Regions from separate parts of the Pantoea sp. X-Soil-TKNS-1279 genome, predicted to be linked through region 2. Evidence: predicted binding sites of a transcription regulator. Region 2 holds the regulator's gene; each other region holds the start of a gene.
The links. Region 2 encodes PurR, which represses purine synthesis genes. Its sites were predicted from a motif close to CANGCAAACGTTTGCNTG; they were not measured.

Region 1 (2,205 bases), 1.5 Mb from region 2:
ACAAACACCATGTCACCCAACAGCTCCTGAGCGTGTTCGGTAATCCCTACGGTGTAGGTGCCATCGGCTTCCTGACGCACCCACTCGTGGCTATCTTTGTACTTCAATTCGTTTGGTACATTGCTCATCGCCAAATCTCCTGAAAAAGTTACTGTGCGACCGGTTTACCGGCGCGAACAAAAATTGGTTTGGTGACCTTTACCGGCATTTCACGATTGCGGATTTCCACAATCGCCTGCTCGCCAATTCCGGCTGGCACGCGTGCCAGCGCAATGCTGTATCCCAGCGTCGGTGAGAAGGAGCCACTGGTAATAATACCCTGCTGCGGCTGACCTTGTTCATCGGTGAAACGTACCGGCAGGCCGTTACGCAACACCCCTTTTTCGGTCATGATCAGACCGACCAGTTTTTCTGTTCCGGCAGCGCGCTGAGCTTCCAACGCCTCGCGGCCAATAAAATCACGGTCGGTGGGTTCCCAAACAATGGTCCAGCCCATATTCGCCGCCAGCGGTGAAACGCCCTCGTCCATCTCCTGGCCGTAGAGGTTCATCCCCGCTTCCAGACGCAACGTATCACGCGCCCCCAAACCAGCCGGTTTAACCCCTGCCGCCAACAGGCGCTGCCAGAAATCCGCGGCGGCGTTAGCCGGCATGGCAATTTCGTAACCCGCTTCACCGGTATAACCGGTGGTAGCGATAAACAGATCATCCGCCTGCACACCGAAGAACGGTTTCATGCCCGCGACGGCATCACGTTGCGCGGCACTGAACAGCGACTGCGCTTTCTGCTGCGCATGCGGTCCCTGCACCGCGATCAGTGCTAAATCGTCACGTTCAGTCAGGGTAATGCCATACGGCTGTGCGTGTTCACCAATCCATGCAAGGTCTTTCTCACGCGTGGCTGAGTTCACCACCAGACGGAAGAAGTCCTCGGTCATAAAGTAAACAATCAAATCATCAATGACGCCACCTGATGCATTTAGCATGCCGGTGTACAGTGCTTTACCTGGCTGGGTCAGTTTGGCGACGTCGTTCGCCAGCAGGTAACGCAGAAACTCGCGGGTGCGGGCACCGTGCAGGTCAACGATGGTCATGTGGGAAACATCAAACATGCCGGCATCAGTGCGTACCACATGATGCTCATCCATTTGCGAGCCGTAGTGGAGCGGCATCATCCAGCCGTGAAAATCCACCATACGTGCGCCGCAGGCCTGATGCTGTTCGAATAGAGGCGTTTGCTGAGTCATAACCATCCTGTAGAAACAAGTGAGCGTGACGCGCCTGCGTAGCCGATTGCGGCTGACGCAAACGTTCTCTTTGCGCTGACGTTACCACCGAATGAGGCAATTAACCATAAGCAAAACGAGGGCGAACTTGCGTTGGACGTCAGCAAAACGCCGCACAGAATGCAGGATAATTCACTGGTTTTATGTGATTAACCACGCACAAAATACAACAAGTTAACTTTTATACAGAAAAATAATGTAATCCAGCACTCCTTATGGGCCAATGGCACCGCATAAAAAAATATTTTGCATGAGAAAATGTAATGCGAATTCCGACGTAAAATTAGAATAAATCAAACGAGGCGCAAAAAGGGTGCGGGAATGCATCAGGATGGTGCAAAGGAGGCAATGATCGTAGCGGCGCGATTTATCGCGCCGGTTTTTCATGCATCGCGCACAGAACCGCGCGATAAATCGCGCCGCTACAGGGTGGGGAGATTAGCGCAGCCAGGCGGGGATATCATTCAGCCCCATGGCCTGCTTGAGCATCATCGGTTTGATGCCTGGCAAGGTATCGGCCAGTTTCAAGCCGACATCACGCAGCAATTTCTTGGCCGGATTGCTGCCCGCAAATAATTCACGGAAGCCCTGCATACCCGCCAGCATTAACGCAGCACTGTGCTTGCGACTGCGTTCATAACGGCGCAGATAGAGATGCTGACCAATATCCTTGCCCTGACTGTGCAGGCGGCGAATTTCACCGATCAACTCCGCCGCATCCATAAAGCCGAGATTGACACCCTGGCCTGCCAATGGGTGGATGGTGTGCGCGGCATCGCCGACCAGCGCCAGTCGGTGCGCAGCAAAGTTACGTGCATAACGCGCCATCAGCGGGAAGGTTTTACGTTCGCTCTCGACCTGGCACAGACCCAGGCGCATATCGAACGCAACGGAAAGCTGTTGATTAAACAGCGCTTCGG
Region 2 (2,205 bases):
GCATACCGGTTTCGATTGCAGCGGTCTGGTGTGGTACGCCTATAAAGACCTGGTCAAATATAAATTCCCGCGCACTGCCAACGAAATGTATCACCTGCGTGATGCGGCACCGATTAAGCGCGATATGCTGGAGAAAGGGGATTTGGTGTTCTTCCGCATCAATAATCGCGGCACTGCCGATCATGTCGGTGTTTATCTTGGTAATGGCAAATTTATCCAGTCGCCTCGTACCGGTAAAGATATTCAAATCAGTGCATTGGGTGAGGATTACTGGCTGAAACACTACGTCGGGGCACGCCGTATGATGACCCCCAAAACTATCCGCTAAAAAACGCCCGATACCCGATAAAACAAGAAGCCGGACCCTGATTTTCAGGTCCGGCTTTTTTATTAATGAAGGATCGCGGTGAAGCTGAACACGATAATCATTAGTAGCGCGCCCACAGTGGTAAACAGCGCCAGTTTCAGGTCTGTACTCATCACAACTCCTTAGTCACAATAAATGAAGGGTTATCGTAATTTTCTCACAGCCTCCGGCAAAAATCTCGTCTTATCCGCGCCAGCTTGCTAGAATCGCCGCCTTTCGTTGCGCAACAGATTTTGCGCACGCTGTGTTTGCGGCAAGTTAAAGCGTTATTGACCAGGTGTTAATGTCTTTTTCTTCGCCATTCGCCCCGAAAATCGGGGCGCAAAACCATTAGCAGACGCAAACGTTTAACAATATACTTATCAGTTAGTTGCGATAAGCCCGGGAGTACCATTTTCATGGCAACAATTAAAGATGTGGCGAAACGCGCCGGTGTCTCCACCACCACGGTTTCGCATGTCATCAACAAGACGCGTTTTGTCGCGGAAGAGACGCGTAACGCCGTATGGGAAGCGATCAAAGAGCTGCATTACTCGCCCAGCGCCGTGGCGCGCAGCCTGAAAGTCAACCACACCAAAACGCTGGGGCTGCTGGCCACCTCCAGTGAAGCCCCCTATTTTGCCGAGATAATCGAGGCGGTGGAAAACCACTGTTTCGATCGCGGCTACACGCTAATCCTGGGCAATGCGCATAACGACCTGCAAAAACAGCGCGCATATCTGTCGATGATGGCGCAGAAGCGTGTCGATGGCCTGTTGGTGATGTGTTCAGAATACCCTGACGACCTGCTGACCATGCTGGAAGAGAACCGTAATATCCCGATGGTGGTGATGGACTGGGGCGCATCGCGTGGCGATTTTACCGATACGGTGCAGGACAATGCGTTTCAGGGTGGCTATCTCGCCGGGCGTTACCTGATTGAACGCGGTCATCGTGACATTGGTGCCATCCCCGGACAAATGGAGCGCAACACCGGCGGTGGCCGCCATGCCGGTTTCATGCAGGCGCTGAATGAGGCAGGCATCACCGTGCGGCCCGAGTGGATTGTGCAGGGCGATTTTGAACCGGAATCCGGATATCAGGCGATGCAGCAGATCCTCAATCAGAAGCAACGCCCGACTGCTGTGTTCTGCGGTGGCGATATCATGGCGATGGGCGCGATCTGTGCTGCGGATGAAATGGGTCTGCGGGTCCCGCAGGATATCTCAGTGATCGGCTATGACAACGTGCGCAACGCGCGTTATTTCACGCCGGCGCTGACCACTGTTCATCAACCTAAAGCTCAGTTAGGCGAAAAAGCGTTGGAAATGCTGCTGGATCGTATCACCAGCAAACGTGAAGAGCCGCAGACCATCGAAGTTCAGCCAACGCTGATTGAACGCCGTTCAGTCGCTGACGGCCCGTTCCGCGACTACCGCCGCTAAGTTTCCGTTTCGCTCAACCATTCATGGTTGAGCGTTTCGGCATCGCCGAGATAACTCAGCAACCAACCCAGAGCCGGCGAGTTCCGTAGTTCCGACCAACTGACACAGCATGGGCTCTCCGGGAACGGCGTGGGTAACGGTAACTCGGTTAATGCTCCGCTATCCAGCAATGGCCGGGCTAAATGGCCCGGCACCATCCCTACGCAGAGTCCCGCCAGCAGGCAGTCAACGCCGGTTTCCCATTCCGGCACCACCAGCCGGCGTTGATTATCTAACGTCCAGGTCATGCGCCGCGGCAACGCCCGTGAAGTGTCTTCCAGCACCAGAGAAGGCCAGGCCCGCAACGTTTCGTCATCCAACAAGGTACTTTTTGCCAACGGATGATCGGGGCTGACCACGCAGCGCCAGTTCAAC
Region 3 (2,205 bases), 1.2 Mb from region 2:
GATTCTTCCGTACCCGCCAGCATAGAGCCGACCATGACTGCCGCCGCACCGGCTGCGATTGCTTTTGCGATGTCGCCAGAGAAACGGATACCGCCATCAGCAATCACCGGAATACCGGTACCTTCCAGCGCTTCTACCGCGTCAGAAACGGCGGTGATCTGCGGAACACCTACGCCGGTTACGATACGGGTAGTACAGATTGAGCCAGGGCCAATACCCACTTTCACCGCGCTCACACCCGCCTGCGCCAGCGCCAGAGCACCAGCACCGGTGGCAACGTTGCCGCCGATAATCTCGAGGTCCGGGTATTTCGCACGAGTTTCACGGATACGCTGCAACACACCTTCAGAGTGACCGTGTGAGGAGTCGATCAGCAGAACGTCCACGCCTGCCGCAACCAGCGCATCAACACGCTCTTCGTTGCCCGCACCGGCACCTACCGCCGCACCCACACGCAGACGGCCCTGCGCATCTTTACAGGCGTTCGGTTTACGTTCGGCTTTCTGGAAATCTTTAACGGTGATCATACCCAGCAGGTGGAAGCTGTCATCCACCACCAGCGCTTTCTCAACGCGTTTTTCGTGCATTTTCTGCAACACGATGTCACGGGCTTCGCCCTCTTTCACCGTGACCAGGCGTTCTTTCGGTGTCATCACCGCAGAAACTGGCTGGCTCAGATCGGTCACGAAACGCACGTCACGACCGGTGATGATACCTACCAATTCGTTGTCGGCGTTAACCACCGGGTAACCGGCAAAGCCGTTACGCTCGGTCAGTTCTTTCACTTCCGCCAGGGTGGTGGTCGGCAGCACGGTTTGTGGCTCGGTGACCACGCCGCTTTCGTGTTTCTTCACCTTGCGAACTTCATCCGCCTGGCGCTCAATTGACATGTTTTTGTGGATAAAGCCCAGACCACCTTCCTGTGCCAGCGCGATCGCCAGACCGGCTTCGGTCACGGTGTCCATCGCTGCGGAGAGCATAGGGATGTTCAGACGAATGTTTTTCGTCAGTTGGGTGCTGAGATCGGCCGTGTTAGGCAGAACGGTAGAATGAGCAGGAACGAGCAGAACGTCGTCAAATGTGAGTGCTTCTTTAGCGATTCGTAGCATGGCAATATCTCAACCTGGGGGTGAATGAGAACAGATAAAATATTGCCGCGGCATTATACAGGCCGAAATCGGTTGCCTCCAGTGTTTTTTCAGAAAAACTCTTGATCCCCTGTACCAGCCATGTAGTATCGGTTAATTAACCCTCTGATTTGATATTTGATCTCCATCACATGTCGCTACCGCCAACCGCCAATATTTTTACTGTCAGCCGCCTGAATACCACGGTGCGTCAACTGCTGGAAAATGAAATGGGCCTGGTGTGGCTCAGTGCTGAGATATCCAACTTTACCCAACCGGCATCCGGCCACTGGTACTTCACCCTGAAGGATGATGGTGCCCAGGTACGCTGTGCCATGTTCCGTAACAGCAACCGTCGGGTGGCCTTTCGCCCCCAGCACGGTCAGCAGGTGCTGGTGCGTGCCAGTATCACGCTGTACGAACCGCGTGGCGACTATCAACTGATTATCGAAAGCATGCATCCGGCCGGTGAAGGCTTGTTGCAGCAGCAGTTCGAACAGTTGAAAACCCGGCTGGCGGCAGAGGGTTTATTTGATCAGCAATTTAAACAACCGTTGCCGGACCCGGCACGCCAGGTTGGGGTGATCACATCGGCAACCGGCGCGGCGCTGCACGATGTGCTGCGCGTGCTGCACCGTCGTGACCCTTCCCTGCCGGTGGTGATTTATCCCACCGCGGTGCAAGGAGTGGATGCCCCCGCTGCGATTGTGCGCGCCATTGAACTGGCAAACCTGCGCGATGAATGTGATGTGCTGATTGTCGGACGTGGTGGCGGTTCGCTGGAAGATTTGTGGAGCTTCAACGACGAACGCGTGGCGCGCGCCATTTTTGCCAGCCGCTTGCCGATTGTCAGCGCAGTCGGCCACGAAACTGATGTCACCATCGCCGATTTTGTTGCCGACCTGCGTGCGCCAACCCCCTCAGCCGCCGCTGAGCTGGTGAGCCGTAATCAGCTGGAATTGTTGCGCCGTCTGCAATCTCAGCAGCAACGCCTGGAAATGGCGATGGATTACTATCTGGCGCAGCAGCAGCGCCGCTACACGCGTATTCTGCATCGCTTGCAGCAGCAACACCCGCA
Region 4 (2,205 bases), 1.7 Mb from region 2:
GCGCATCACGCAGTTCCTGTTCAGTTGGCTGGCGTTTGCTTACTACGCGCAGCTGGCTGGCATCGACCATACCCAGATCTCGGTCCTGTACCAGCAAACCACCGTTTACACGTTTGAAATCCAGACCGGCAACGCGATCCTGCCACTGACCACACACCAGAACGCGGACGTTCTGTTTGCTGGCGGTGACTTTCAGCGCGGCTTCAGAGGCGGAAGGGGCAATAATCACTTCCACGAACTGACGGCTGATGATGGCTTGTGCGGTGGCTTCGTCCAGCTCACGGTTGAAAGCGATGATACCGCCAAATGCGGAGGTAGGATCGGTTTTGTATGCGCGCTCATACGCGTCCAGAATCGAGCTGCCCACAGCCACACCGCACGGGTTGGCGTGCTTCACAATCACGCAGGCGGCTTCGCTGAACTCTTTGACACATTCCAGAGCAGCATCAGTATCAGCGATATTGTTGTAGGACAGCGCTTTACCCTGCACCTGCTGGGCAGTGGCAACCGAGGCTTCCGCCACGTTCTCTTCTATATAGAAAGCGGCATCCTGATGGCTGTTCTCGCCGTAACGCATATCCTGCTTCTTAATGAAGTTCAGGTTCAGGGTACGCGGGAAACGACCAGCAGGTTCTTTGCTCTCGCCGTGATAGGCCGGCACCAGGCTACCAAAGTAGTTAGCAATCATGCTGTCGTAGGCGGCAGTGTGTTCGAAGGCTTTAATCGCCAGGTCGAAACGGGTTTCCAGCGTCAGAGAGTTTTCGTTGGCGTCCAGCTCGGCAATGATGGCGTGGTAATCGCTGCTCTTAACGACAATTGCCACGTCTTTATGGTTCTTCGCGGCGGAGCGCACCATGGTCGGGCCGCCGATATCAATGTTTTCAACCGCATCTTCCAGCGTACAGCCCGACTTCGCCACGGTTTGGGCGAAGGGATAAAGGTTAACGACCACCATGTCGATAGGATTGATAGCGTGCTGCGCCATGATGGCATCATCCTGGCCGCGACGACCAAGAATGCCGCCATGCACTTTCGGGTGCAGCGTTTTGACACGTCCATCCATCATTTCCGGAAAACCGGTGTAGTCAGACACTTCAGTGACCGGCAGGCCCGCATCTGCCAGCAGGCGTGCAGTGCCACCTGTGGAGAGCAGCTCAACACCACGGCTGGAGAGTGCCTGAGCAAATTCGAGGATACCGGCTTTGTCTGAGACACTCAGCAGAGCGCGGCGTACTGGACGACGTTGTTGCATGGTGGTTTTATCCCTTGGCTTTGTTTCGCGTAAATAAGAGCGTTACATCAAGCTTAGCGTTTTTCTTCTATATAGAAGAAACGTTGGCCTCAGGTAACGCCCCAAAAGGGGCATCCTTCATGTCGCGGGGCATTGTAGCGAAAACGTTTGCGCGATGCTCGCCTAAATTCATTTCTGTCGTGAGATGTGGATAACTTTGTGTGTAAGTGGGTATAAGGCGGGGTTTTGCTGTGGAATGCAGCGAACGGTTGTTTTTATTGAAATTAGCGGTTGCGTGCGCCGAACAACTCCCTATAATGCGCCTCCATCGACACGGCACAACGGTTTACGAAGTGCGGTGTTGAGAGAGAAGTTCTGAAGGAACTCTCGGCAGAGAAAATCGCTGAAAAAAGAGATTGACTCTGAAGGAGGAAAGCGTAATATACGCCACCTCGCGACAGACGGTTAACCCGCTGCTCGCACTGCTCTTTAACAATTTATCAGACAATCTGTGTGGGCACTCGCAGGATTGATATCAAAAGTCTACGGACTTAAAAAATATCAAGTCTCAAGAGTGAACACGTAATTCATTACGAAGTTTAATTCTTTGAGCATCAAACTTAAATTGAAGAGTTTGATCATGGCTCAGATTGAACGCTGGCGGCAGGCCTAACACATGCAAGTCGAACGGTAGCACAGAGGAGCTTGCTCCTTGGGTGACGAGTGGCGGACGGGTGAGTAATGTCTGGGGATCTGCCCGATGGAGGGGGATAACTACTGGAAACGGTAGCTAATACCGCATAACGTCACAAGACCAAAGTGGGGGACCTTCGGGCCTCACACCATCGGATGAACCCAGATGGGATTAGCTAGTAGGTGGGGTAACGGCTCACCTAGGCGACGATCCCTAGCTGGTCTGAGAGGATGACCAGCCACACTGGAACTGAGACACGGTCCAGACTCCTACGGGAGGC

Region 1: the regulator PurR is predicted to act here: its motif matches at 1,301-1,318, upstream of gcvT (glycine cleavage system aminomethyltransferase GcvT).
Region 3: the regulator PurR is predicted to act here: its motif matches at 1,171-1,188, upstream of guaB (IMP dehydrogenase).
Region 4: the regulator PurR is predicted to act here: its motif matches at 1,389-1,406, upstream of purH (bifunctional phosphoribosylaminoimidazolecarboxamide formyltransferase/IMP cyclohydrolase).

The regions. Positions count from the first base shown of each region.
Region 1 covers NZ_AP035948.1:3,491,964-3,494,168, forward strand. Annotated here, with positions in the region: gene gcvH (glycine cleavage system protein GcvH) at 1-128, opposite strand, end outside; gene gcvT (glycine cleavage system aminomethyltransferase GcvT) at 149-1,246, opposite strand; gene ubiI (FAD-dependent 2-octaprenylphenol hydroxylase) at 1,724-2,205, opposite strand, start outside.
Region 2 covers NZ_AP035948.1:1,961,998-1,964,202, reverse strand. Annotated here, with positions in the region: gene AC6I8N_RS09330 (C40 family peptidase) at 1-328, shown strand, start outside; gene cydH (cytochrome bd-I oxidase subunit CydH) at 391-480, opposite strand; gene purR (HTH-type transcriptional repressor PurR) at 766-1,791, shown strand; gene punR (DNA-binding transcriptional activator PunR) at 1,788-2,205, opposite strand, start outside.
Region 3 covers NZ_AP035948.1:3,195,610-3,197,814, forward strand. Annotated here, with positions in the region: gene guaB (IMP dehydrogenase) at 1-1,109, opposite strand, end outside; gene xseA (exodeoxyribonuclease VII large subunit) at 1,280-2,205, shown strand, end outside.
Region 4 covers NZ_AP035948.1:300,133-302,337, forward strand. Annotated here, with positions in the region: gene purH (bifunctional phosphoribosylaminoimidazolecarboxamide formyltransferase/IMP cyclohydrolase) at 1-1,252, opposite strand, end outside; rRNA gene AC6I8N_RS01380 (16S ribosomal RNA) at 1,854-2,205, shown strand, end outside.